2 regions of the Flocculibacter collagenilyticus genome follow, and region 2 is predicted to be linked to the other one. Evidence: predicted binding sites of a transcription regulator. Region 2 holds the regulator's gene; the other holds the start of a gene.

Region 1 (3,436 bases), 250 kb from region 2:
ATTGCCATTGCTGTTAGTGGTGTTGCGGGGCCAGATGGTGGTAGTGACGAAAAACCCGTTGGAACAGTATGGTTTGCTTGGGCGCATACGTTAGCAGGTCGACTCGTAGTTAAGACAGAAAGGCATGTGTTTGACGGCGATCGCAGTACTGTAAGACAGCAAACTATTTATAAAGCATTAGCCTGTGCTTATGAACTAGCAGATAGTTTTTAAAACAATAAGATAGCATCGCTATTAAGAAAAAATTTTAAAATTTTATTATACAGGGGTTGATACTGTACGAGTATACAGTATACTTCTTGGCATTAAATTGAATACAAATAATACGATCATTAGATCAGTTGGGGTATAAAATGGACAACAATAAAGAAAAAGCGTTAGGCGCAGCACTTTCACAAATTGAACGCCAATTCGGTAAAGGTTCAATTATGCGTTTAGGTGACTCACAAGCGTTAGATATTGAGTCTGTATCTACTGGCTCACTTGGACTAGACATTGCCTTAGGTATAGGCGGTTTACCAACGGGTCGTATTATTGAAATTTATGGTCCAGAGTCATCAGGTAAAACAACCCTTACGTTACAAACCATCGCTGAAGCACAGAAGAAAGGCAAAACTTGTGCGTTTATTGATGCTGAGCATGCATTAGATCCTGTTTATGCAGAAAACCTAGGCGTAAACGTGGCTGAGTTACTGGTATCTCAACCTGATACAGGTGAGCAAGCGTTAGAGATTGCCGACATGCTAGTACGTTCAAACGCGGTTGACATGATTGTTGTTGACTCAGTAGCTGCACTAACACCAAAAGCCGAAATTGAAGGCGATATGGGTGACACTCATGTTGGCTTGCAAGCGCGTTTAATGTCGCAAGCATTACGTAAATTAACAGGTAACATTAAGCGTTCAAATACGCTATGTATTTTCATTAACCAAATTCGTATGAAAATTGGTGTAATGTTCGGTAACCCTGAAACAACGACAGGTGGTAACGCACTTAAATTTTACGCATCGGTACGTTTAGATATTCGTCGTACAGGTTCAGTAAAAGAGGGTGATGAAGTCATTGGTAACGAGACTCGCGTTAAAGTGGTGAAGAACAAAGTAGCACCGCCATTTAAACAAGCAGAGTTTATTATTATGTACGGTAAAGGTATCTCGAAAGAAGGCGAGTTACTAGATTTAGGTGTTAAGCACGATGTTGTTGATAAGTCGGGTGCTTGGTACGCGTACAATGGTGAGAAAGTAGGCCAAGGTAAAGCGAACAGCATTAAGTTTTTACAAGAAAATACGCATATTGCGAATGAAATTGAAACGAAATTACGCGACATGCTGCTACTTAAAGCAACGATTAAGCCTGAAGAAGGCGAGGAAGTTGTATTAGGAGAGTAAACCTTATTCGATAGTTTATTCCATTAAGCATTAAAAAAGATGGTCGCATTAGCGGCCATTTTTTTTGTGCAATATTGCCGTTAACTCTCTACATAATGCCCAACTATCTTTTCTAAGCACAAATAAATCATTAGTCGGTATATTAGCTAAACCGTTATTTTTTACTTTTAGCCATCCAGATGTTGACATGTCTAAAAAATAATTCAACACTGTTTATATCAACTCAAAGAGACATGTTGAGTGATCAGCCTGCTTTTATAAAAACGCACTTGATTAAAGATATAGAGTGAGATGTGAATTATGCCGATACGAGTACAAGATGACTTGCCCGCTATTAATGCATTACAGCGCGAAAATGTATTTGTTATGCCTAATAGCCGTGCATCCCAGCAAGACATTCGGCCTATAAAGTTAGCGATATTAAATTTGATGCCTAATAAAGAAGTAACAGAAATACAGTTATTAAGGTTGCTTGCAAACTCGGCGTTACAAGTAGAAGTAGACTTTATTCGTTTAGATCAGCATAAAAGTAAACATACCAGTCATCAGCATTTAGATAGCTTCTATCAATATTTTTCTGCGATAAAGTCGACTTGTTATGACGGCTTAATCATTACAGGTGCTCCGCTAGGTTTAGTATCGTATACAGAGGTCACCTATTGGGATCAGTTACAGGAAGTGTTTCGTTGGGCTGAAAAGAATGTAACCAGCAGTTTATTTTTATGCTGGGCTGCGCATGCGGCGCTGTATTATTTTTATGGTATAGAGCGCTGTTTACGAGAAAAAAAGCTCAGCGGGATATATTTACATCAACAATATTGTCAGCATGAACCAATTATGCAGGGTTTTGATGACGAATTCTGGGTGCCACACTCACGCTATGTACAAGCGCCAGTCGAGCAGATAATGCAGTGTCATGCACTAGACATTTTAGCGGGTTCAGAAGAGGTGGGAGCGTATTTAATAAAAAGTATTAAACAGCCGTTTGTTTTTGTAACGGGTCATCCAGAATATGATGCATTAACGCTTCACCAAGAATATGTACGCGATCTTGCTAATAATGAAAAAAATCGTGAAAAAAATGATGAATTAACAGCACCTGAAAATTATTATCCTGAACACGTTAATGTAACTGAAGCGAGCTTACTTGATTGTGAGTGTAGTGAGTTAAGTGAGTGCAGTGAGTTAAGTGAGTTTTCAACACAGGCCAGCGGGCTAGCACATAGTAAGTCGTTAAATAAGCCGCGTAATAAATGGCAAAGTCATGGTCATTTATTATTTAATAATTGGCTAAATTATTGTGTCTATCAAACAACGCCGTACGATTTAACTAAAGTTAGAACACACAGCATTGAATCCATTCAACCTATTCAACCTATTCAATCTATTCAACATTCTACTCAGCAAAACGGAGCTGCATTGTGAGTAATCAAATAACACCATTAGATATCAGCTCAATTGAACTAGACGTTACACCTTTATATCACCGTATCACAGCACTTAAAGCGCGTTTAGCAACAGATATTTTAATTCTTGATGGAGCCATGGGAACAATGATCCAAGCAAGAAAGCTGGATGAGAATGGTTTTCGTGGCAAGCGTTTTGCAAAATGGCCCTGCTTATTAAAAGGCAATAATGACCTATTGTCACTTACTCAGCCCAGCATCATTACTGATATTCACTTAGCGTATTTAGATGCCGGCGCAGATATTATTGAAACAAATACCTTTAATTCTACGGCGGTTGCCATGGCTGATTATGAAATGGCAGAGCTTTCTGCCGAGATTAATTACGCGTCAGCACGGTTGGCGCGCGATGCTGCAGACAGAATGACAGCAAGTAACCCAAGCAAGCCACGGTTTGTTGCTGGGGTGTTGGGGCCGACAAATCGCACTTGTTCAATTTCGCCGGATGTGAATGATCCCGGCTTTAGAAATATTGGCTTTGATGAGTTAGTTAATGCCTATGTTGAATCGACTGAAGCGTTAATAAAAGGCGGCGCAGATATCATTATGATTGAAACGGTCTTTGATACATTAAACGCAAAA
Region 2 (3,436 bases):
AGTGGTGCTAAACGCGCAATAGAGCTACGTAATGTTTGCTCCATTTTAGGGGTTGAAGGTGGAAAAAATTCAAATGAAATATCTACCTTTCCTGCAACATCTACTAAATTACGATTTATCGCTGCAATGTGTTGTGCATGACTTGCCATTATTTCTATCCTCTTATGAATAAATGATTTGAATAAAAACAGGCGTTACCACTGCGCAGCAAACTGTGTGCTTAAGCGGCATGTAGCGTACTCTAAATCCCATGTTTCATTGCTTGTGTTATCCGCTTGAGAGTGAGTATTAATGGGCAATTTCAAACGCGAAATAGTATCAAAGCCTTGTTGTAAATCTGCTATTAAATCTTGAACATCTTCAATGCCCACGCTAATACGTATTAACGACTCGCCGATTCCAGCGTGCGCCCTTGCATCCGCTGTCATTGCTGCGTGTGTCATTGTGGCAGGATGACAAATTAAGCTTTCTACTCCTCCCAGCGATTCGGCCAAAGTAAACTGGTTAAGTTGGGCAATAAACGTTTTAACCACCTCTTTGATAGTGTGGCTATCACCCTCAAGCTCAAAACTGAGCATCGCGCCAAAACCATATTGCTGTTGTTTGGCAAGTTCATGCTGCGGATGGGTATTTAATCCTGGGTAATATACTTTTTTAACTGCGGGTTGCGCGGCTAGAAAGTCTGCTATTGCAATTGCATTGGCTTGATGCTGGCGTATTCTGGGGGTTAATGTTCTTAAACCACGCAATGTTAAAAAGCTATCAAACGGTGCACCAGTAATACCAATACAATTTGCCCACCAGGTTAGTTGCTCACCTAGCTCTTGAGACTTTGTGATCACCGCGCCGCCCACCACATCACTATGGCCATTAATGTATTTGGTGGTGGAGTGCACTGCGATATCTGCCCCCAACTGTAGCGGCTGCTGTAGTACGGGTGAAAGAAACGTATTATCAACTGCAACTAATGCATTTAATTTTGCTGCCTGTAAACAAACCGCTTTTACATCAGTTAGGCGCAGTAATGGGTTACTTGGGGTTTCTATCCATATTAATTTGGGTTTGATGGCTTCTAACGTTTGTTCCAAATCTGGTGCCGTAAAATCTATGGTTTGCAATTGAAATTGATTACGTTTAGCAAGGTGCGTAAATAACCGAAAGCTACCACCATAACAATCATGCGGTACAACTAATACATCTTCAGCTTGTAGGAGCTGTGTTACTAAGTGTATGGCTGACATTCCGCTGCTGGTTACAATGCCTGTTGACCCTTTTTCTAATTCGGCCAAGGTAGCTCCTAAAATGTCTCTCGTAGGATTGCCAGAACGTGTGTAGTCGTACTGACGTGGTTGTTCAATATCGGCAAAAGAAAAGTTACTGCTTAAATGGAGTGGCGGCACAACTGCGCCATGATGCTGGTCTTGATCAATACCAGCACGTACAGCAACGGTATTCAAACTGACCGATTTGTTCGAGTAATTTGTGGAGTGGCTCATAGTTATTTCTCAATGCAATTTATTATTTGGATGTTTAGACGTCTATAAATCTAGATTTAAATTTAATTGCTGTCAACCAAATTTTTAGCGTATTAATAAATACCTATTAAACAAGCGTTGTAAGGCGTGTTGACTCATACAGTAAAACAGTTAGAATTTACGCAGTTTTTAGAATTGAATGGCGCGAAAGGTGCACTGGCACAAAGCTATTAATTTTAACCAAAGTCACTCTCAGTATTAGACTATTAATCAAGGCTTAAGTAATGGCAGAATGGAATGGTGAGTATATTCACCCGTACGCTGAACACGGTAAAAAATCAGAGCAAGTTAAAAAAATTACGGTTTCAATTCCACTTACCGTATTAAAAGTATTAACTGATGAACGTACACGACGCCAAGTTAAAAACCTGCGTCATGCAACCAATAGTGAGTTGCTATGCGAAGCATTTCTTCACGCATTTACTGGGCAACCGTTACCCAACGATAATGATTTGATGAAAGACAATCCAGAACAGGTACCTGAAAGTGTTAGAGAAATTTTAACGCAACGCGGTTTACCGATCCCAGATATTGAAACTTCTGAATCATAGTGGGTTAGCAATGAATTTGTGCGTGATTTGCTTCGCGTTACTTTTTTGTTTGTATTAGCAAAACAGCCCCAATGGGGCTGTTTTCATTAATGAGGACATTTCGTTGTTGCAATATCACGCACAAGTGAGTATTGCGCAAGTTACTACAATAAGATCTCTGTGACGTGTGGATGCCCCAAAAAGTCTTGCGGACTGGCTGTTGCACCATAAGCTCCTGATTGATATACCACAAACCAATCGCCTATTTCTGCCTGCGGAAGTTTGAACTTATCCGCAAGTGTGTCTAACGGGGTACACAATGGCCCTACCACAGATACAGGTTCTTGAATCACTGCTTCATTCATTTTATTAGCAATTGCTACTGGGTAGTTTTTGCGAATAACTTGGCCAAAGTTACCTGAGTTAGACAAATGATGATGTAAACCACCGTTCGTCATAATATAAGTATGGCCGCGAGACGTTTTAATGTCTGTCACTTTACACGCATATATCCCCGCTTCAGCCACTAAATATCGACCCAGTTCAATTACAAGCTCAAGCTCTGTTAATTGCGAATATTGGGTAAGTAGTGAGCTCAGGTTCTCGCCTATTGGCGCTAAATTAAGACGTGTCTCTCCGGCAAAGTAAGGAACACCGAAACCGCCACCAATATTAATGGTTTTCACTTTAACAGGTGTGACAGCGCACAACCGATCAGCTAATTCGAACGTGCAATTGTGCGCATTCATGATGGCGTCAGGTTTTAAATTCTGCGAACCCCAAAAAATATGAAAACCAACAAATTCAAACTGGCTAAAATCCATCTTGGGTAATTTATCGAGCAGGATCTCTTCATCAATACCAAACTGTTTAGGGCCACCACCCATTTTCATTCCTGCACCCTTTAGCTCAAACGCAGGATTGACCCGAAATGCTATTTTAGCTTGTTTATTGGTGCACTTGCTTAAACTGATCGCACGTTCAAGCTCTGTTAACGACTCTACATGCAATGTAATACCAGCCTCAATTGCAGCAGTGATCTCTACTTCTTGCTTGGCAGGCCCTGCAAAGCTAATTTCACTTGCTGGCATACCACTTTGTAATGCTAATAACATTTCTTTGTGCGAGGCAACATCAAAGCCATCCACCTTGGTCACCATCGCATTGACTAACGCAGGGTATGGATTTGCTTTAATAGCGTAATGCAACTTAATAGATTGGGGGATGTGTTGTTTAAAGTTCTCAATCTGTTTTTCTATAACATTAAGATCGTAGGCATAAAATACGTCTTGGTTAATCAAGCGGGCAATTTCGTCTAACTTAAATCCAGCGATTAAAAGCTGCTGATCTTGTACTGCAAACTGATCCATT

What was found. Region 2 encodes MetJ, which represses methionine synthesis genes. Its sites were predicted from a motif close to TAGACGTCTAGACGTCTA; they were not measured.
Region 1: the regulator MetJ is predicted to act here: its motif matches at 1,549-1,566, upstream of HUU81_RS14245 (homoserine O-succinyltransferase).

Annotation. Positions count from the first base shown of each region.
Region 1 is NZ_CP059888.1:3,206,840-3,210,275, reverse strand. Features, by position in the region: gene HUU81_RS14255 (CinA family protein) at 1-213, shown strand, start outside; gene recA (recombinase RecA) at 354-1,388, shown strand; gene HUU81_RS14245 (homoserine O-succinyltransferase) at 1,689-2,813, shown strand; gene HUU81_RS14240 (homocysteine S-methyltransferase family protein) at 2,810-3,436, shown strand, end outside.
Region 2 is NZ_CP059888.1:3,454,507-3,457,942, forward strand. Features, by position in the region: gene metF (methylenetetrahydrofolate reductase) at 1-149, opposite strand, end outside; gene metB (cystathionine gamma-synthase) at 195-1,496, opposite strand; gene metJ (met regulon transcriptional regulator MetJ) at 1,760-2,086, shown strand; gene HUU81_RS15345 (pyridoxal-dependent decarboxylase, exosortase A system-associated) at 2,230-3,436, opposite strand, start outside.